DNA from 2 places in the Micromonospora sp. NPDC052213 genome. Region 1 is predicted to be linked to the other one. Evidence: riboswitches for the same ligand, from Rfam matches in the RefSeq annotation. Region 1 holds a riboswitch; the other holds the start of a gene.
What was found. A riboswitch is a leader RNA that binds a small molecule or an ion and turns the genes downstream of it on or off. The one in region 1 is predicted to bind S-adenosylmethionine.
Positions count from the first base shown of each region.

Region 1 (10,723 bases):
GTACGCCCCTCGCGTACCGCCGACCTGCCGCTGCTGGGCGCGGACGGCTACCCGGCGATGTGGCGGGGCCGGGCGGACCTGGCCCGCCGGCACGGGATGCCGGTCGGGGTGGTCGAGCACCTGCTGGAGCGCTACGGCACCCTCACCCTGGACCTGCTCGCGTTGGTCGACGCCGACCCGCTGCTCGCCTCCCCGCTGGCCGGCGCTCCGGAATACCTCGCGGCCGAGGTGACGTACGCGGCCCGGGCGGAGGGGGCGCTGCACCTGGAGGACGTGCTCACCCGGCGGACCCGGATCTCCTTCGAGACCGCGCACCGCGGTCTGGAGTCGGCCGGGCACGCCGCCGAGCTGATGGGCGCGGTGCTCGGTTGGGACGAGGCCACCCGGGCCCGCGAGGTGGAGCACTACCGGGCCAGGGTGGAGGCGGAACGCCAGTCCCAGCTGATGCCCGACGACGCCACGGCGGACGCCGCCCGGCTCGGCGCGCCCGACGTCCGGGGCTTCGCGGCAGACCGCGGCTCGGACGACGATCCCGTCGAACTGCCGTCGTCGTCCCGCTGACCGATCCCCAACCCCTACCTTCGGCGGCCGACCGCGGTGACCCGCCGCCCCCGCGGCTCCGCCGCGCGTCGCCCCGCCGGCGCCCCCGGGCGGGGCCGGTCAGAGGACCTTGCCGGGGTTGAGCAGGCCGGTCGGGTCGAGCGCGGCCTTGATCGCCTGGTGCACGGCGACGCCCACCGGGCCGATCTCGCGGGCCAGCCAGTCCCGCTTGAGCAGGCCCACGCCGTGCTCGCCGGTGCAGGTGCCGCCCAGCTCCAGGCCGAGTCTCATGATCTCGTCGAAGGCGCGCCGGCCGCGTTCCAGGCTCGCCGGGTCGGCCCGGTCCACCACGATGTTCGGGTGCATGTTGCCGTCGCCGGCGTGCCCGACGACGCCGATCGGCACGTCGCATTCCGCCGCGATCCGGGCCACCCCGTCCAGTAGCGCCGCCAGCGCGCCCCGGGGCACCGCCACGTCGTCGATGACCAGGCCGCCGTTGCCGCCCGGGTAGGCGTCCGCGGCGAACCTCTCCATGGCCGGGTGCGCGAGCCGGCGGGCCTGCAACAGGGCGGCCGCCTCCACGGCGTCGGTGGCCGCGTAGACCTCGTCGGCGCCGGCCGCCTCGCAGACCGCGGCCAGCCCGGCCAGCTCGTCGGCCGCCCGGCCGCCGGTGTCGGCGGCGGCCAGCAGCAGCGCCTGCGCGTCCGTCCGCAGGCCCATCGGCCGGTACGCCTCGATCGCCCGCAGGTGGGTCTGGTCCAGCAGCTCCAGCAGGCTGGGGGAGAGGCCCCGGGCGGCGATCTCGGCGACGGCCGCGCCGGCCGCGGCGGTGGACGGGAAGACCGCCACCATGGTCAGCGACTCCGCCGGGGCGGGCCGCAGCGCGACGGTCACCTCGGTGATCACGCCCAGGGTGCCCTCGGAGCCGACGAAGAGCCGGGTGAGGTCGTACCCGGCGACGCCCTTGGCCGTGCGGCGGCCGGTGCGCAGCACCTCGCCGGAGGCGAGCACCACCTCCAGGCCGAGGACGTACTCGGTGGTGACGCCGTACTTGACGCAGCACATGCCGCCCGCGTTGGTGGCGACGTTGCCGCCGATGGTGGAGGACTCCCACGAGCCGGGGTCGGGCGGGTACCACAGCCCCTGCTTCGCCACCGCGGCGGCGAGCGTCGCGTTGACCACGCCGGGCTGCACCACGGCGATCCGGCTCACCGGGTCGATCTCCAGGATGGCGTCCATCGCGACCGTGCTGAGGACCACCGCGCCGTCGACCGCGTTGGCCGCGCCGGCCAACCCGGTCCGCGCCCCCTGCGGCACCACCGGCACGCCGTGCCGGGCGGCCGCCCGCAGCACGGCGGAGACCTGGGCGGTATCGCGGGGACGGACGACCACCAGGGGCGTGCCGGCGGCGCAGAGGTCCGCCTCGTCCCGTTCGTGCATCCGGAGCAGGTCCGGGTCGGTCAGCACGGCGTCGTCGCCGAGCGCCGCCCGCAGGTCGTCGAGGAGAGGGGGTCCGGCCATGCCGCCGAGGCTACGGTCGGCCGCGCGCGACCGACAACCGGCCCGCGCACCGGGTACCTTGGCCGGCATGCTCTACCTGGACCGGCCCGCCTGGCCGTGGCGGGGGCGGCTCTGGTCCCACCTGATCAGCGACGTCTCCCACGCCGAGGTGCACGCCTTCGCCGAGGCGCTGGGGGTGCCCCGCCGGGGTTTCGACCGGGACCACTACGACATTCCCGCCGAGCGGTTCGCCGCGGCGGTCTGGCTGGGTGCCCGGGTGGTGCCGAGCCGGGAACTCGTGCGCCTGCTCCGGCAGGCCGGCCTGCGCCGACCGAAGCACCTGACCCGCCCCCGCACCCCCGCCGCCCGCCCCTCCGGCGATCTTGCGGTTCCGGCCCTCCCCACGCGGTGACCCACGGCTCTCGCCAGGGCCGAAACTGCGCGGGGGTGGGGGCCGGGAGTCAGTGGAGGGTGGCCAGTTCGCGGGTGAGGTTGGCGCGGGCCCGGGCTTCCCAGCGGGTGGCCAGCGGCGGCAGCCGGAACAGGGCCGGCAGGGCGAGCAGCCCGGCGAGCACCCGGGCGCGGCCGGCCCGGAAGGCCGGGTCGGGCACGTGCGCGTACTCCCGGCGGATCGCGGCGGCGTAGTGGTCGTACGCCGCGGGTGGCGCGGCCAGGACGGCGAGGTCGGCGTCGCAGAGCAGCGCGCCGTCGGCGTCGCCCGGGTCGACGGCGTGCCCGGCGGTGAGCAGGACCAGCCGGCGGACCTCGGCCACGGCGTCGGCCGGCAGCCCCGACCGGGTGAGCAGGGCGTCGGCGAGCGCCGCGCTGTCCCGCTCGTTGGCGTCGCCCTCGGCGCGCGGATCGTAGATCGCGTCGTGGCACCAGGCCGCGAGGCGCACCAGGTCCGGCCGCGCGGCGGACGGCGCGTGCGCGTCGACCACGTCGAGGACGACGGTCAGGTGGGCGACCGTGTGGTAATGCCGGTGCGGTTCCCGCCAGCGCGCCAGCAGCTCCGCCCCGGCCCGGTCCCGCTCCGCCGCGTCGGTCGCCCCGGCGCCCCGGGCCGCCGCCCGCCACCGGTCGAGAAGGTCGGCCATGCGGCCGAGTCTGCCGCACCGCCGCCGACACGGAGGATTCACCCGCCCCGGTACGGGTAGTCCCCGCCATGGCCGTGGCCCGGGACCGTCGACTCTCGCTGGTGCGGCGCGCCATCCGCCGCGACGGCGGAACGGACATCGACGCGGCCCGCATCGCCGACGCGATGGAGAAGCTGCGGCACCGTGGCAGGGCGACCCTGCACGACCGGCTGCACCGGGTGCGGATGGCGTGGGGCCTGGCCGTGCAGGCCGGCCTCGCCGCCGGCCTGTCCTGGTGGGCGGCGCACAATCTGCTGGGCAACCCGGAGCCGGTGTTCGCGCCGATCTCCGCAGTCGGCACCCTCGCCGCCTCGGTCGGCCAGCGGCTCCGCCGCACGGTGGAGCTGATCCTAGGGGTGGCGATCGGGGTCGCCGTGGGCGACTTCCTCATCTACCTGGTCGGCACCGGGGCGTGGCAGCTCGGCCTCGTGGTGACCGGGTCGATCGTGCTGACCATCTTCGCCGGCGCCAGCGTGTCCATCGTCATCCAGGCAGCGGCCACGGCCGTGCTGATCGTCACGCTGAGCCCGAAGACCGCGAACCTGGAGATCCCCCGGTTCGTCGACGCGTTCGTCGGCGGCGGGATCGCGTTGCTGGTCACCTCGGTCCTGCTGCCGCTCAATCCGCTCCGGGTGATCAACCGGGCCGCCCGGCCGGCGCTGGACCTGCTCGCCGCCCAGCTCGACGACACCGCCGACGCCCTCCGCGAACGGGACCGGGACAAGGCCCAACGGGCCCTGGACCGGCTGCGCAACAACCAGGAGGAGCTGTCCACCTTCACCGAGGCGATCGAGGGGGCGAAGGAGACCGCCGTCCTCTCGCCGGCCCGGTGGCACCGGCGGGACGAACTCACCCACTACGCCGAGGCCGCCGACCCGATCGACCGGGCGATGCGCAACGCCGGCACGCTGATCCGGCGCGCGGTCACCATGATCGAGGACGAGGAGCCCGTGCCGGAGCCGATGCCGGATGCGGCGGCCCACCTCGCCGAGTCGGTACGTCTGCTCAAGCACGAGTTCGCCGTCGGCGAGGAGCCGGAGAAGGCACGGGAGCGGGCGCTGCGCGCGGTCAGCGAGGCCGGCCGGGCGTACGGCGAGGGGGTGGGCTTCTCCGGCAGCGTGGTGATCGCGCAGGTGCGCACCACGGCCAGCGACCTGCTGGTGGCCTCCGGGATCAGCCAGGAGGAGGCGAACCGCCTGGTCCGGGAGTCCTTCGGCGAGCAGGACACCCCGAGCGGACAGGCCGAGCCCGCCGCCGCCCCGAAGCCGCCCACCGCCCCGCCGGTCGGCTGACCCGCCGGCCCGCGGGTCAGCCGACCGGCGGCGGTCGTTCAGGCCGCCGCGGCGAGGGCGGCGAGCAGCCGGTCCACGTGTTCCGCCGTGCTGCCCAGGCCGACGCTCGCGCGCAGGGCGGTCGGCGGCAGGTCCCGCCGGCCGCTGCGCGCCGCCGCCTCGGCGAGCAGTCGCCGGGCCAGCGGGTGGGCGCAGAAGAGGCCGTCGCGCACCCCGATGTCGTGGTTGCCGGCCAGGTCCGCCGCCACGTCCGCCGAGTCCCGGCCGGCCACCACGAACGACACGATGCCCACCCGCGGCGCGTCCGGCCCGAAGGTGCGCAGCTCGACCACGTGCGGCAGGGCCGCCAGGCCGCGGCGCAGCCGGGCCAGCAGGGCCTGCTCGGCGTCGTGCAACGCCGCCCGGTCGGCCCCGGCCAGGGCGCCGCAGACCGCCGCGAGGGCGACCGCGCCGAGCAGATTCGGCGTGCCCGCCTCGTGCCGGGCCGGTCCGGTCGCCCAGCGTACGTCGTGGGTGGCCGCGCCGACGTGACCGGTGGCGCCCCCGCCGGCCAGGTACGGCGGCGCGGCGTCCAGCCAGTCCGCCCGCCCGACGAGCACCCCCGCGCCGAACGGCGCGTACAGCTTGTGGCCGGAGACCGCGAGGTAGTCGACGTCGAGGGCAGCGACGTCCACCGGCGCGTGCGGGGCGAGCTGCGCGGCGTCCACGGCGATCCGGGCCCCGTGCCGCCGGGCCACCCGGGCCAGCTCCGCCACCGGCCAGAGCTCGCCGGTCACGTTGCTCGCCCCGGTCACCGCGACGAGCACGGGCGGGCGGTGGTCGGCGCCGGGGCCCCCCGCCGCGCCCGGCCGGCGCAGCTCGGCGAGGGCGGCGGCCAGCGCCCGGACCGCCTCGGCCGGCTCCCGCGGCACCGGCAGCCGGACCGATCCGCGCGGCCAGGGCAGCAGGTTCGCGTGGTGCTCCCCGCCGAAGGTCACCACCGTGGTGCCGGCGGGCAGCACCCGGGCCAGCAGGTTCAGCGCGTCCGTGGTGTTGCGGGTGAAGATCACGTGGTCGCCGGCGCGGGCGCCGAAGAAGTCGCCGACGGTCTGCCGGGCGCGCTCGTAGGCGAGGGTGCAGCGCCGCGACAGCGCCCCCGCGCCGCGATGCACGCTGGCGTACCAGGGGAGCAGCTCGGCCACCGCGTCGGCGGCGGCCCGCGCGCACGGCGCGGTGGCCGCGTAGTCCAGGTTGACCTGGCCCGGCACGCCGAGCACGTCGAGCGGCCCGGCGGCCGCGGGCGGCGGCGCGGCCCGCGTCGGGTGCGGCGCGGGCGGGGGTACGAGGGTGACGGTCATCGGCCGACCTCCGGGTCCGGGGACCCCGGGTGGGCACACCGGGCGGGGTCCGCGCTTGCCCGGCACGCGAATCGGGCCGGGCCCGGTCATCACCCGGGGCACCCCACCGCGAACCTCGACGAGGGTTGCCGGCCAGCAAGCCGGGGCTTGACGCTGGCGCTCGTGACCTGCCGGCAGCATAGCGCGCGGATGCGCCCGGTCCAGCCGGCCGGGGGTGACTACGCTGACCGCATGGCCGACACCCCGCCCGGCGCACCCCTGCCGTCGTCGCCGACCGTGCCCGCCGTCCCGCCGTCGGGCGCGGCCGCTCCCCGGATGCCGCTGCGCCGGCTGGGCTGGCGGCGGGCCCTGGTGCTGGCCGGGGTCGTCCTGCTGATCGCCGCCTGCGCGGTGTTCATGGTCTTCACGCTCGGCGAGAGCCTCGGCGTGCAGGCGCTGCTGATCGGCCTGGTCGCGGCGATCCTGCCGGTTCCGGTGCTGGTGGGCTGTTTCCTCTGGCTCGACCGGTACGAACCGGAACCGCTGAAATACCTGATCTTCTGCTTCGCCTGGGGCGCGTTCGTCTCGACCGCCGCCTCGCTGACCGTCAACGAGTTCTCGTCCGGGCTCTTCGACGACTGGGGGCTGCCGACCGCGCTGACGGCGGTGCTGGTCGCGCCGTTCATCGAGGAGCTCACCAAGGCGCTCGGGCCGATCCTGCTGCTGATCTTCCGCCGACGGGAGATCTCCGGGATCACCGACGCCCTGGTCTACTGCGGGCTCTCCGCGATCGGGTTCGCCATGGTGGAGAACATCCTCTACCTGGGCGGCTACGGCTACGCCACCGGCGTCGAGCGGTACGGCCCGGCGACCGGCACGCAGCAGGTCATCGCGATCTTCATCGTCCGGATCCTGCTCTTCGGCTTCGCCCACCCGCTGTTCACCTCGATGACCGGGGTCGGGCTGGGCATCGCCGCCCGCACCGCCGACCGGCGCGTCCGGGTGCTCGCCCCGATCGCCGGCCTGCTGCTGGCGATGATGCTGCACGGCCTGTGGAACCTGCTGCCCACGCTCACCCAGGCCACCGGTGAGGCGTTGATCATGCTGTACGGCTTCATCGGCGTGATGGTGCCGATCTTCTTCGGCATGGTCGGGCTGGCCCTGTGGCTGCGGGCCTGGGAGGGGCGGCTCACCGAGCGCACCCTGCCGGACTACGTTCGGGCCGGCTGGCTGACCCCGCCGGAGGTGGCGGCGCTGAGCAGCCTGGGGCGACGGCACGCGGCCCGGGTGTGGGCCAAGCGGGTGGCCGGGGACGCCGGCGTGCGGGCCATGCGCGGCTACCAGTTCGCGGCGACCCGGCTGGCGCTGCTGCGCGACGGCGCGCTGCGCGGCCTGGACCGCAGGCCGGTGGACCGGGAACGGACGGCGCGGGAGGAACGGGAGCTGCTGGAGGCGATCGCCGCGTACCGGTCGTTCTTCGTGGGGAGGGATCCGCAGGCGCCGGCCGGGATCTGGGACGGGCACCGCTACCACCTGCGGTTCCCGGACGGCTCGCAGCGGACGGTCGAGGCGCCGGACGAGCCGGTGGTGCCGATCCCGGTGGTGCTCGCCCCGCCGCCCCCGGCCTTCCCCGCCGGCTACGGGGCCCCCGGCTACGGCCCGCCCGGCTGGCCCGGCGCGCGACCCGCGGGTCCCTGGCCGCCCGGCCACCACTGACTCCGGTCCCCGGCCGCCCGGCCACCACTGACCCGCTCCCGGCCGGCGGTCACCGCTGGGGCGGCGCCCCGGGTCGCTTCCTGGTGGCCCGGGTCGTCAGGTCATCAGGCTGGTGAGGAAGTCGCCGAGGCCCTGCGCCATCGCCATCAGCCCCGCCCCGATCGCCTTGAACATCTCGGCCGCGCCCTCGGGCCGGAACGCCATGAAGTAGATCAGGAACGCGACGCTTCCCCAGAGCAGCAGCTTCTTCACGAATACCGGCATCGTCCCTCCCCAGGGCCGGTGGTGCGGCTGGCTTCCCGGCCGGGAGCGCCGCAAACGACACCGGCGCCCGCAGCCGCGCGCGGCGGGGCGGGCGGGGAGGGCTCAGAGGTAGAGGCCGGTGGAGTTGTCCTCCACGCGCTCGGCGGCCACGGCGTGCACGTCGCGCTCGCGCAGCAGCACGTACCCGCGGCCGTGCAGCTCGACCTCCGAGCGGTCGTCCGGGTCGAACAGGACCCGGTCGCCCGAGACGATGGCGCGGACGTTCGGCCCCACCCCGACAGCGGTGGCCCAGGCGAGCCGCTTGCCCACGGCGGCGGTCGCCGGGATCACGATGCCGGCGGTGGAGCGGCGCTCACCCTCGCTCCCCTCCATCCGCACCAGCACGCGGTCGTGCAGCAGGCGGATCGGCAGGCCGGAGTCGAGATTCTTGTCGGCGGTCACGCCGGAAACGCTACCGTGTCCCGGTCGGGCGACCGTGAGCGGTTACGCGCCGGGGGCGGGGGGCACTGGGTGGCGGAACTGCCCTACGGTGGCGTGGTCGGACGTATCCTGTCCGCCCACCGGGGCGGGCACGGCCAGGTTCTGAAGCCAGGAGGTGCGCTTGAGCCGCTTCGAGCGGGTACGCGGACGGCTCCGTCGCGCGTACGAGTCGGGCCGGGAATCGGTGCGCCCCCGTCGTACGGACCCGGTCGACGCTTCCGAGCCGGCCGGGGTGGCCTCGCCGGCGTCCCCGGGGCCGGCGGCGGCGCCGTCGGCGACCGTGGTCGGGGCGGAGGCGCCGGCGGCGGTGCACACCTCCACCTCCAGCCGGGACGACGCCGACGTGCCGCACGGGCTGCGGATCGCCGCCGCCTGGTCGTGGCGGCTGATCGTGATCGGCGGCGTCGCCTGGGCGCTGATGAAGATCGTCGGCACCATCAAGATCGTGGTCATCCCGCTGGCGGTCGCGCTGCTGCTCTCGGCGCTGCTCGCGCCGGCCGTCGGCTGGCTGCTGCGGGCCCGCTTCCCCCGCTCGCTGGCGACGGCGGTGGTGCTGGTCGGTGGCCTGGCCGCGGTGATCGGCACGCTGACCCTGGTGGTGAACGAGTTCATCCAGGGCGTGCCGGAGCTGAGCAAGAAGTCGTCGGAGGGCGTCCGGCAGATCCAGGACTGGCTCAAGACGGGCCCGCTGCACCTCTCCGACGGCCAGCTCGACCGCTACATCGAAGAGGGCCAGAAGTGGGTCAACGACAACACCGAGAAGCTCACCAGCGGCGCCCTCTCCACGGCCGCGACGCTGGCCGAGGTGCTGACCGGCACGCTGCTGGTGCTCTTCGCCACCTTCTTCTTCCTGCGTGACGGCAACCGGATCTGGCGCTTCCTGGTCCGGCTGCTGCCGGTGGCCGCCCGTTGGAAGGTCGACGACGCCGGTCGGGCCTCCTGGTCGACCCTGGTCGCCTACGTACGCGCGACCGTGCTGGTCGCCTTCATCGACGCGGTCGGCATCGGCATCTTCCTGGTCGTCTTCGACATCCCGTTCGCCTTCCCGCTCGCCGCGCTGGTCTTCCTCGGGGCGTTCATCCCGATCGTCGGGGCGACCCTGTCGGGCGTCGTCGCGGTCCTGGTCGCGCTGGTCGACAGCGGCCTGGTGACCGCGTTGATCATCCTCGGCGTGGTGATCGGGGTGCAGCAGGTGGAGGGGCACCTCCTCCAGCCACTGATCATGGGGCGCGCGGTGGCCATCCACCCGCTCGCGGTGATCATCGGGATCGCGGCCGGCGTGGTCCTCGCCGGGATCACCGGCGCGCTCGTCTCGGTGCCGCTGATCGCCGTGCTGAACACGGCCGTCCGCCGGCTCGCCGCCCGCACCGTTCCGGACACCCCGCCCGACGCCGTCGTCGTCGCCTCCAAGGCCCCCTGACCCGCCGGGGCGGGTCAGACCTTGGCGAGGCGTTCGAGGGCGCCGCGGGCGACCTCCGGCCGGGTGGTGTACCAGAACGGCGGCAGCGAGCGGCGCAGGAAGGCTCCGTAGCCCCGCGCGGTCTCCAGCCGCGAGTCGAGCACCGCGACCACGCCCTTGTCGCCGGTCGACCGGATCAGCCGCCCCACCCCCTGCGCCAGCCGGACCGCGGCGATCGGCACGCTCACCGCGGCGAAACCGGACCCGCCGTTGGCGTCGACCGCGGCGGCCCGGGCCGCCGCGAGCGGCTCGTCCGGCCGGGGGAAGGGCAGCCGGTCGATGACCACCAGCTGGCAGGAGTCGCCCGGCACGTCGACGCCCTGCCACAGCGACATCACCCCGAACAGGCAGCTCGCCTTCTCCTCCCGGAACCGGCGCACCAGCAGCGGCAGCGCCTCCTCGCCCTGCAGCAGGACGGGCAGGTCGGTCCGCGCGCGCAGCAGCTCCGCCGCCTGCTGCGCGGCCCGTCGCGAGGAGAAGAGGCCGAGCGTACGCCCGCCGAGCGCGGTGACCAGCGCGAGCAGCTCCTCGCCGGCCGCGTCGGGCAGCCCGGAGACGCTGGGCCGGGGCAGGTGCGCGGCGACGTAGAGGATGCCCTGCCGCGCGTAGTCGAACGGCGATCCGACGTCGAGCGAGCGCCACCCGGGCCCCGACGTCGCCGGCACCCCCGGTGTGCCGGTCGCCGGCCCGGCCCCGGCGGTCGGCGTGGACCCGGCGCGGCCCGCCTGGTCGGAGCGGCCGGCGGCCCGGGCGGCCAGGGCCGCGGCGGCCGGTGACGGCGGGTCGGCCGGGGGCGCCTCCAGCCCGAGCGCCCGGGCCACCGTGTCGAACCGGCCGCCGAGCGTCAGGGTCGCCGAGGTGGCGACCACCGTGCGCTCGTCGTACAGGTGGGTGGCGAGGGTGCCGGCGACCGACAGCGGCGCGACCACCAGCGCGCGGCGGCCGGTGTTGTCGTTCTTCTCCACCCAGGCCACGTCGTGGTCGGCCTCTTCCAGCAGCCGCTGGGCGGTGGCGGAGAGC
Region 1 is NZ_JBFAVI010000002.1:42,244-52,966, reverse strand. It holds gene AB0L34_RS01000 (glycerol-3-phosphate dehydrogenase/oxidase) at 1-561, shown strand, start outside; gene AB0L34_RS00995 (FAD-linked oxidase C-terminal domain-containing protein) at 661-2,061, opposite strand; gene AB0L34_RS00990 (DUF4031 domain-containing protein) at 2,129-2,452, shown strand; gene AB0L34_RS00985 (metal-dependent phosphohydrolase) at 2,502-3,137, opposite strand; gene AB0L34_RS00980 (FUSC family protein) at 3,212-4,468, shown strand; gene AB0L34_RS00975 (aminotransferase class V-fold PLP-dependent enzyme) at 4,507-5,805, opposite strand; SAM riboswitch class IV at 5,852-5,973, opposite strand; gene AB0L34_RS00970 (PrsW family intramembrane metalloprotease) at 5,995-7,500, shown strand; gene AB0L34_RS00965 (hypothetical protein) at 7,597-7,764, opposite strand; gene AB0L34_RS00960 (co-chaperone GroES) at 7,867-8,205, opposite strand; gene AB0L34_RS00955 (AI-2E family transporter) at 8,366-9,664, shown strand; gene AB0L34_RS00950 (ATP-dependent DNA helicase) at 9,679-10,723, opposite strand, start outside.

Region 2 (10,723 bases), on a different contig from region 1:
TCGCCGCCGCGGTGGCGTTCGGCACCCCAGCGACCGCCGCTCCCGCCGAGGGGCAGATCCTCCAGGCCGGCGGCGCCACCGCGGTCTCCGGCTCGTACATCGTGGTGTTCAAGGACACCGCGGTGACCCGGGCCGAGGTCACGGGCAACGCCCGCGCCCTGGCCGGTCGGCACGACGGCACCGTCGCCCGAACCTTCCAGCACACGGTGCGCGGGTTCGAGGCCCGGATGTCCGCCGCGCAGGCCCGGCGGCTGGCCGCCGACCCGTCGGTGAAGTACGTCCAGCAGAACCACGTCGTACGGATCTCCGGTACGCAGAGCCCCACCCCGTCGTGGGGCCTGGACCGCAGTGACCAGCGCGACCTGCCGTTGAACAACTCCTACACCTACCCGAACGGCGGCTCCGGCGTCCGGGCGTACATCATCGACACCGGCATCCGGTTCTCGCACAGCGACTTCGGTGGCCGCGCGGTCACCGGTTTCGACTCGGTCGACGGCGGCTCGGCCGACGACTGCAACGGCCACGGCACCCACGTCGCGGGCACTGTGGGCGGCACCGCGTACGGCATGGCCAAGAACGCCACCCTGGTCGGCGTCCGGGTCCTCGACTGCGGGGGCAGTGGCACGTACGCCGGGGTGATCGCCGGCATCGACTGGGTCACCGGCGACCACGACCCCGGCGAGCTGGCGGTGGCCAACATGAGCCTCGGCGGCGGGAAGGACCAGGCCGTCAACGACGCGGTGACCGCCTCCATCGCCGACGGCGTCAGCTACGCCATCGCGGCCGGCAACGACTACTCCGCCGACGCCTGCGGTGTCTCGCCGGCCAGCACCCCCAACGCGATCACCGTGGGGGCGACGACCAGCACCGACGCCCGGGCCGACTACTCCAACATCGGCACCTGCCTGGACATCTTCGCCCCGGGCTCGTCGATCACCTCGGCGTGGCACACCGGCGACAGCGCCACCAACACCATCAGCGGCACGTCGATGGCCACCCCGCACGTGGCCGGTGCGGCCGCGCTGGTCCTCGCCGCCAACCCGTCGTACACCCCGCAGCAGGTCCGCGACAAGCTCGTCAACGACGCGACCAACGGCAAGGTCACCAACCCGGGCACCGGCTCACCGAACAAGCTGCTCTACATCGGCAACATCAGCACGCCGACGCAGGACTTCGCCATGTCGGTGTCGCCGACCTCCGGAACGGTCAACCCGGGCAGCGCGGTCACCGCGACCGTCGGCACCACCACCACGGTCGGCGGCGCGCAGAACGTGACGTTCTCCGCCAGCGGCCTGCCCGCCGGAGCCACGGCGAGCTTCAGCCCGTCGTCGGTCACCTCCGGCAACTCCGCCACGATGACCATCTCCACCACCGGCACCACCGCGCCGGGCACCTACGCGGTGACCGTCACCGGCACCGGCACGGTCACCACCCAGACCGCGTCGTACACGTTGACGGTCAACGGGCCGCCCGGCTGCTCGCAGACCAACGGCACCGACGTCAGCATCGGCGACAACACCACGGTGGAGAGCTCGATCACCATCAGCGGCTGCTCCGGCAACGCCTCCGCCACCAGCACCGTCGCCGTGAACATCGTCCACACCTACATCGGTGACCTCGTCGTCAGCCTCATCGCCCCCGACGGCACCGCCTACACCCTGCACAACCGCACCGGCAGCTCGACCGACAACATCAACCAGACCTACACCGTCAACCTCTCCGGCGAGGCCGCCAACGGCACCTGGAAGCTGCGGGTGCAGGACGCCGCCTCCGGCGACACCGGCTACCTCAACACCTGGACGCTCAACCTGGTCGGCGGGACGCCCCCGGGCTGCACCGGCACGAACGGCACCGACGTCAGCATCGGCGACAACACCACGGTGGAGAGCTCGATCACCATCAGCGGCTGCTCCGGCAACGCCTCCGCCACCAGCACTGTCGCCGTGAACATCGTCCACACCTACATCGGTGACCTCGTCGTCAGCCTCATCGCCCCCGACGGCACCGCCTACACCCTGCACAACCGCACCGGCGGCTCGACCGACAACATCAACCAGACCTACACCGTCAACCTCTCCTCCGAGGCCCGCAACGGCACCTGGAAGCTGCGGGTGCGGGACGCCGCCTCCGGCGACACCGGCTACCTCAACACCTGGACGCTGACGCTCTAGCGGCAACGGCGCCACCAGCGCACCCCCACACCGGGGCCCCGGCTGAACTCCAGTCGGGGCCCCGGCATCCGTTGCCGGCCCCGCACACGGCACGGCTTTCGCCGGCGCCGGGGGCGCCCGCCCTTGCGGTCACGATCGTCGTCGGCCGGGCCAGCGGGTCCGGATTGGACCTGGCCGCCGCGCGGGCCGGCCTTCCTACGATGACCGTCCACGCCTCGGACACCGCCGGGAGGACCCCATGCCGGAGCGTTTCGCCGACCTGTCCACGCCGCTGATCGCCGACGCCTGCGTACGGCTGGGCGTGCCGCGGCGCGCGGCGCCGGCCGGGATCCGGGCGGTCGTCCCCGGCCACCGCCTCGCCGGGCGGGTGGCCACCACGGCAGCGTCGACGTGTTCCTGGAGGCGTACGCGGGCGCGGCCCCCGGAGACGTGCTGGTGATCGACAACGGCGGCCGGACGGACGAGGCGTGCGTCGGCGACCTGGCGGTGCTGGAGGGGGCCGCGGCCGGCGTCGCCGGCGAGACGCTGCGCGAGCAGACCGGGTTCGCCGACTACCGCGCCCGCCGGGCCACCGACCCCGGCTACACCTTCCGGCAGCACCTGCGGCGCGTGGGCGGCGCGATCGAGGAATGACCGCCCGGGACCGAGCCCGGCGGTTCGGCCCGGGTTCGGCGTGGGTTCGCCACCGGGCTCGGCCCCGCTTCGCCGCCGGGTCGCCGCTGGGGTCGGCGCCGTCTCCGCTCGCGCGGGGCGGCGCCACGTGAGGGTGGTCATAGCGGCTGGACGCGCCACCACGGGGGGCTGCTAGCCTCGTCGGCAGGTCATGAGCGCCAGCGTCAAGCCCCGGCTCGCTGGCCGGCAACCCTCGTCCGCGCAGGGGTGCCCCGGGTGAAGACCAGGCACCGGAGCAGCTTCGGTGCAAGCGTGGCCTGGTTCCCAGGTCAGCAACGACCGAGGAGAGCCATGTCCTTCCGCATCTGCGTACCGACGGTCCCCGCCGCGGCCCCGCCGCCGTTGACCCGGCGCCGCCACGTCGACATGATGCGGGTCTGCAGCGCCTCGTGTCGCCCCGGCGACCCGCGCTAGCCACGCACCAGACCCCCTTCCCAGGACCACCCCAGCGGTACGCCCACCGGGCGCACCGCCGGCGACGCACGCCCGTGCCCGCCGCCGGAGACCCTTTCGGAGACACCTGTGCGATTCCTTCCCGCCCTCACCCGCGCCGCCGCCCTCGGCGTCGCCGCCGTCCTCGCCGCCACCGCCCTGACCGCCTGCGGCGACGACGCGTCCGAGACGACCGACAACCCGTACAACCTGCTCCAGCCGGGGGTGCTGCGCACCGGCACGCTCACCGACGCCCCGCCGAACGTCTACCTCAAGGACGGCAAGTTCACCGGCTTCGACAACGACCTGCTCACCGCGGTCGCCGCGAAGGTCGGCCTGAAGGTCGAGTTCGTCGGGACGGACTTCTCCGCGCTGCTCTCGCAGGTCAACAACCGTAAGTTCGACGTCGGCAGCTCCTCGATCACCATCACCGAGGCCCGCAGGAAGACCGTCGACTTCGGCAACGGCTACGATTTCGGCTACTTCGGGCTCGACGTGCCGGCCAATTCCTCGATCACCGGTTTCGACCAGCTCGCCGGCAAGCGGGTCGTGGTCGTCCAGGGCACCGTCCAGGACGACTACGCCACCGGCGAGGGCCTCGACCCGGTCCGGGTGCCCGACTACAACGGCGCGATCAACCAGCTCAAGGCCGGCACCGCCGACGCCTGGATCGCCCCCGCCGAGATCGGCGACAAGTCGGCCGCCGACAGCAACGGCAAGATCAAGGTGGCGGGGAAGCTGCTCAGCCCGGCCCCGACGGCGTACGCCTTCGCCAAGGGCAACGACAAGCTGCGCGAGGCGCTGAACAAGGGCCTCGACGAGGTGATCGCCGACGGCACGTGGAGCCGCCTGCAGGCCCAGTACTACCCGGGCCGCCCGATCCCCGCCGACTTCAAGCCGGGCAGCGGCACCGTCCCGGTGCCGTCGGCCTCGGCCGCCTCCTGACACGTACTGACGACGAGCGAGCGGGACGGTAGGAGAACACGATGGATCCGTTGAGCACCCTGTGGGAGACCTTCTTCGACTGGGACTCCATGCGCGAGGCGCTGCCCGAGATGCTGACGGTCGGGCTGCCCAACACGCTGATCCTCGCGATCTCCGCCGCCCTGCTCGGCTCGGTGCTGGGCATGGGGCTGGCCGTCGCCGGCATCTCGCGTACCCGATGGTTGCGCTGGCCGGCGCGGGTCTACACCGACGTGTTCCGCGGCCTGCCGGCCGCGGCGACCATCCTGCTCATCGGCGTCGGTCTGGCGCCGCTGGGCATGGAGGTGTGGGGCCCCAACCCGTATCCCCTGGGCATCCTGGCGCTGTCGCTGATCGCGGCGGCCTACATCGGCGAGATCTTCCGCTCCGGCATCCAGTCGGTGGAGGCCGCCCAGTTGGAGGGGGCCCGGGCGCTGGGCCTGTCCTGGGGCGAGGCGATGCGCCTGGTGATCGTGCCGCAGGGCATCCGCCGGGTGCTGCCGGCCTGGGTGAACCAGCTGATCGCGCTGATCAAGGACTCCAGCCTGGTCTACTTCCTCGGCCTGCTGGCCAGCCAGCGGGAGCTGTTCCGGATCGGGCAGGACTACGCGGCGAACACCGGCAACCAGTCGGCGCTGCTGCTGGCCGGCCTGTTCTACCTGGCGCTGACCGTGCCGCTGACCCACGTCGTGAACTGGATCGACCGGCGGCTGCGGCACGGCCGGCAGGCCGCCGCGCCCGCCGACGCCGACGCCGACGACGACCTCGACCTGGCGCTGCCGGGCCCGGCGGGAGGAAACCAGCGATGAGCATCGACACGACGACCTCGGTGAGCCTGAGCGTCCGCGACGTGCACCTGGCCTTCGGGTCGCACCGGGTGCTGCGCGGCGTGGACCTGGACGTCGCGCGGGGCGCGACGGCCTGCGTGATCGGCCCGTCCGGCTCGGGCAAGTCCACGCTCCTGCGCGCCATCAACCGGCTCATCGAGCCCGACCGGGGCGACGTGCTGCTCGACGGGCGCAGCGTGCTGGGCGACGACCCGGACGCCCTGCGGCAGCGGGTCGGCATGGTCTTCCAGCAGTTCAACCTCTTCCCGCACATGAGCGTGCTACGCAACATCACCCTCGCGCTGCGCCGGATCAGGAAGCTTGGTGAGGACGAGGCGGCGGCGGTCGCCCGCGACCACCTGGAGCTGGTGGGGCTCGCGGCCAAGGCCGACGCCCGGCCGGCGCACCTGTCGGGCGGGCAGCAGCAGCGGGTCGCGATCGCCCGCGCGCTGGCGTTGCGGCCGCAGGTGATGCTCTTCGACGAGGCGACCTCGGCTCTGGACCCGGAGCTGGTCAAGGGGGTGCTGGGGCTGATGGCCGAGCTGTCCGCCGGCGGCATGACGATGGTGGTGGTCACCCACGAGATGGGCTTCGCCCGCGAGGTCGCCGACACCGTCGCGTTCATGGATCGCGGCGTGGTGTTGGAGGCCGGCGAGCCGGCCGCGATCTTCGAGGGGGCGGAGCACCCCCGGCTGCGCCGCTTCCTCTCCCAGGTGCTCTGACCCGCCGCGGCGCCCCACCGGGGAGGACCAGGTAGGCGCGGGACGCCAGACAGTCGTGGATCCGACGGAGAGGCGGTCAGGGGCACGGCCGAACACCTCGTCGCCAGCGTGACCGCCTGACCGTCGGTGAGCCCGACGACGTACGGACGCGCGGTGCCGTAGTCCCCCCGCTCGGTGCGACCCGATCACCCGACCGTCGGCGAAGCGTCCCTGTCGGAGGATGGCCGGACGCCGGTCCACGCCGCTGACCCGCCCGTACCGGTCTGCGCTGCCTGGTGACGCCCCCTGGCGGTCCGCGCTGTCGGCGGTCCGGGCAGCCGGCTCGTCCACCGGCCGGGACCCCTGGTGTCGGAGAACCCGACGACCCACGGCCACCTGCGCGTCGCTGCCCGTGATCCTCAACCTCGGCACGGACGGTCACCCAGACGACTCCTTATTGACCAGCGGCGGAGGTCTGGGCAATATCTTCCACAACACAGGCGGCCACTGGAGTTTCCTTTCACGCACCCCCTTCCCACCCCCGACCCGGCCGCACAGGAGATGCCATGCACCTCGACCACTCCGAACTGGACCGTCGGACCCTGCTGCGGGCCGGCCTCGGCGCCGCCGCGGTCGCGGTCGTCGGAAGCGAACTCGCCTTCCCGGCCGCCGCGCAGGCGGACCCCGGCGCCGACCTGGACTGGATCTACAGCTGCGACGAGTGGGGCGCGCGTCCGCCGGCGGACCCGCTGTCGGTCAGCGCCATCCCCACCAACAAGATCATCGTGCACCACATGGCGTTCCCGAACGTCACCGACTACTCCGAGGCGCAGGCGATCAAGCTGGCCCGCGACTGCCAGGACCTGCACATGGACGGCAACCGCTGGTCCGACACCGGCCAGCACTTCACCGTCAGTCGCGGTGGATACGTCATGGAGGGGCGCCGGGGCAGCCTGGAGCGGCTGCAGGCCGGCGACCGGCAGATGATCTCGGCGCACTGCCCGGGCGAGAACGGCCGGGCGATCGGCATCGAGAACGAGGGCACGTACGTCACCGAGACGCCGCCGGAGGCGTTGCTGGACTCGCTGGTCAAGCTCTGCACGACCATCTGCCGGCAGTACGGTCTGCACGCCCACGACATCTTCGGGCACTGGGACTTCCGCACCACGCAGTGCCCCGGCGCCGCCTTCTACCGCCAGTTCCCCGTCCTGCGCCGCCGGGTGTTCGAGGCCCTCGACACCGACCTGGCGGACGTGCCGGCCCGCCGCTGGCCGGACCTGTGGCGGTTCGTCGGCTCGCCGTCGGTGCGGGTCGTGCAGTACCTGCTGACCCACCGCGGCTACACCGTGCCGGTCAACAGCGTCTTCGACGCCGCCACCGTCGCGGCCGTGCAGGACTGGCAGTACCGCAACGGCATCCCGGTCGACGTCGACGCCACCCTTACCGCGCCGACCTGGGAGACGCTGGCGCCGGAGCTCGACAAGGACGCCGCCGGCATCCCGGTCAGCGCCGCCCAGTTCATGCTCAACTTCAAGGGGTGGGCGGACGTCGCCGTCACCGGTGAGTACGACCACGCCACCAAGAAGGCCGTCCAGGACCTCCAGGCGCTGCACGGCCTGCCCCGCGACGGCAAGCTCACCACCAACACGTGGTGCGTCCTCGTCGGCGGCGTCGTGCGCCACTCCTTCCGGCACTGACCGCCCGCGGCCCGTGGGACGGCCTGCCGCTCCCACGGGCCGCGGAACGCGGGCGCGCCTCGCCCCCACCCGGCCCCTGATCTGCGACGATGACGCCATCACGACCGGAGGAGGGTGCTGTGGCGTCTCGGCTCAACCCGTACATCAGCTTCCCGGGCACCGCACGGGAGGCGATGGAGTTCTACCAGCGTGTGTTCGGCGGCTCGCTGTCGATGAGCACCTTCGGCGAGTTCGGCACCGACGATCCCGCGCTGGCCGACAAGATCATGCACGCGATGTTGCAGACCGACCGGGGCTACACCCTGATGGCCTCGGACACCGCGCCGGGGATGGAACACAACCCGGGCAACAACGTCGCCGTCAGCCTCAGCGGCGACGACGCCGACGAGCTGCGCGGCTACTGGGAGAAGCTCGCCGACGGCGGCACGGTGACCATGCCGCTGGAGAAGCAGATGTGGGGCGACGAGTTCGGCATGTGCGTCGACCGCTTCGGCACCAGCTGGATGGTGGACATCGGCCAGCCCCAGGGCTGATCCCGGGGAGCGCTCCCGCGGCCCGGCGGGCCGGCCGGAGGTGTAGCGGCGACGCGACCGGGTACCGACCGCTGTCCGACGGGTCCGCGGCGCGCCGCACCGGCGCGCCCGGGCCCGCCAGCCGCCGGTCAGGGGGTGCACCGATGCCGTCGACGCCGCCGGCCGCGCCGGCCGCCGGGACCCCTGCCGGCAGCGCGACGCCGCCGCACCCGCCTGCCGCCCGCCCCGCCGGGGCCCCCTCCGGCTGCCGGGGGCCGCGCCGGCGGCGGCCCCGGACGCCGAGGCCGCGCCGGCCGCCGGGCCGATGAGCGGCGTCCGGAACCTGCGGGTCCGACCGGATCTGCTCTACGTGGCGAGCGGCTGGAGCACGCTGGTCACCGACGTGCGCGGCCGGATCACCGGCGCCGGCCCGCAGGGCTTCTTCGCGCACAACACCCGGGTGCTCAGCACGGAGCGCCTCGCCGTGGACGGCTGCGAGCCGGTGCCGTTCAGCACGGCCAACGTCGCCGGCCACGCCCAGCTCTCGTACGCCGCACTCGGCGACGGTGAGGCACTGCCCTCCCGCGCGGCCTACCTCCTGGTGGAGCGCTTCGTCGGCGAGGGGCTGCGCACCCGGCTGACCGTGGTCAGCTACGCCCCGGAGCCGCTGGAACTGGAACTGCGGATCGATCTCGCCGCCGACTTCGCCGACACCAGCGAGGCCGAGTCCGGCCGCCGGGTGCAGTCGGGCGCGGTCGACGCGAGCTGGCACCCCGACGACCGCGAGCTGCGCCTGACCTACCGGTGCGACGGCCTCGACCGGGCGGTGGCGATCGGCGTACACGCGGATTCGCCCGTCCGGTACGTGGACGACGCCGTCCTGGTCGCGGTCGCGGTGCCGCCCCGGGGTCGGGCCGGGTGGAACTCGTGGTCGAGCCGGTCTTCGAGGGACGGCGTCTCGCCGCGCCGCCGCCGACCTTCGCCGAGCCGGACGACGACGCGGCCCGCGCCCGCGCCCACCTCGCCCGGGAACTGACCCGGCTGAGCAGCAGCAACTTCGACGTCACGGCGGCCTGGCGGTGCGCGGTCGACGACCTGGCGGTGCTGCCGCTGGGCGAGCCGGCCGGGCCGACGGCGCCGATGGCCGGCCTGCCGATCTACCAGGAGATCTTCGGCCGCGACACGATGACCGCGTCGTGGCAGGCCCTGCTCGCCGGGCCGACGATGCTGGCGGACAGCCTGCGGCTCAACGCCGGCCACCTCGGGCGGCGCATCGACGACTGGCGCGACGAGGAGCCCGGCAAGCCGTTGCACGAGGCCCGCCGGGGCCCGGTGTCCGCGCTCGGGCTCGACCCGTTCAGCGGCTACTACGGCGACTGGTCGACCGCGCCGGACCTGCTGATCTTCCTCGGGCAGTACTTCGCGTGGACGGGGGATCTCGACACGGTGCGGGACCTGCTGCCGGTCGCGCGCCGCGCCCTGGACTGGATCGACCGGTACGGCGACCCCGACCGGGACGGCTTCCTCGAATACCACTGCCGGTCCCGGGCCGGGCTGAAGAACCAGGGCTGGAAGGACTCCGACACCGCGATCGTCGACGAGCACGGCGAGGTGGTGCCCAACCCGATCGCGACCAGCGAGCTGCAGGCGTACTGGTACGCCGCGCTGCGGCACGCCGCCGTGGTGTTCGCCGCGGCCGGTCACCCCGCGCTCGGCGCCCGGCTGGTCAGCCGGGCCACCGTCCTTCGTCGCCGCTTCCACCGCGCCTACTGGATGCCCGAGCGGGGCTGTCACGCCATGGCGCTCGACCCGGACAAGCGGCAGGTGCGTTCGGTCAACTCCAACGACGGTCACCTGCTCGCCACCGGGATCGTGCCGGCCCGGCTCGCTCCCCTGGTCGCCGACCGCCTGCTGGCCGACGACATGTTCAGCGGCTGGGGGGTGCGCACCCTGTCGTCGGCGCACCCGGCGTACAACCCGTTCAGTTACCACCGGGGCAGCGTCTGGCCGGTGGAGGCGGGCACGATCGGCCTCGGGCTGGCCCGGTACGGCTGCTGGGAGCACCTGCACCGGCTCGCCGAGGGGATGTTCGCCGCGGCGGCGCTCTTCACCGAGCACCGCCTGCCGGAGGTGCTCAGCGGCCTGCCGCGCGACGACGCGCACCCGCACCCCGGCGTCTACCCGAACTCGTGCTCCCCGCAGGCGTGGTCCGCCAGCGCGGTCGTCGCGCTCATCCAGGCGCTGCTGGCGCTGCGCCCGGCCGCGCCGCTGCGGACGATCTTCGTCGACCCGCACCTGCCCGAGTGGCTGCCGGACCTCGTCCTCGAGGGCGTGCAGGTCGGCGGGCGCACCGTCGACCTGACCGTCCGGCGTGGACGCGGCGGGCGTACGTCGCTGCGCGCCCGCGGCGACCGGATCGCGGTGGTGCGTCGGCCCACGCTCCAGGCGATGTCCGCCCGCCGGCACCGCCCCTGACCGGCCGCGGATCGGGGCCGCCGGCGCCGCCGCCCGCTCGAAACGCCCGGACGGGCCCGGTTCGTGACGAACCTCGCGGTCGTCACCGCCCGACCGGCGTCCCCGCACCGTACGCGCTGCTGTCGGCGCAGGTCTGATAGCGGCGGAACCAGCCAGCGGGACTAGGATCCTGTCGTGGCCGACGCGGGGCTCATCCAGGACGACGAGCGGTTACGCCGTCTCGAGGCGGTGACCGACGCTGCCCTGTCCCGGCTCGACGCGGCCGACCTCTTC
Region 2 is NZ_JBFAVI010000123.1:7,373-18,095, reverse strand. It holds gene AB0L34_RS24395 (S8 family peptidase) at 1-2,171, shown strand, start outside; gene AB0L34_RS24390 (hypothetical protein) at 2,410-2,610, shown strand; gene AB0L34_RS24385 (hypothetical protein) at 2,562-2,804, shown strand; SAM riboswitch class IV at 2,991-3,102, shown strand; gene AB0L34_RS24380 (ABC transporter substrate-binding protein) at 3,366-4,220, shown strand; gene AB0L34_RS24375 (amino acid ABC transporter permease) at 4,262-5,047, shown strand; gene AB0L34_RS24370 (amino acid ABC transporter ATP-binding protein) at 5,050-5,787, shown strand; gene AB0L34_RS24365 (N-acetylmuramoyl-L-alanine amidase) at 6,333-7,463, shown strand; gene AB0L34_RS24360 (VOC family protein) at 7,583-7,996, shown strand; gene AB0L34_RS24355 (glycogen debranching N-terminal domain-containing protein) at 8,301-9,011, shown strand; gene AB0L34_RS24350 (amylo-alpha-1,6-glucosidase) at 8,894-10,450, shown strand; gene AB0L34_RS24345 (GAF domain-containing SpoIIE family protein phosphatase) at 10,625-10,723, shown strand, end outside.
Region 2: another riboswitch for S-adenosylmethionine. It lies ahead of AB0L34_RS24380 (ABC transporter substrate-binding protein); the one in region 1 lies ahead of AB0L34_RS00975 (aminotransferase class V-fold PLP-dependent enzyme).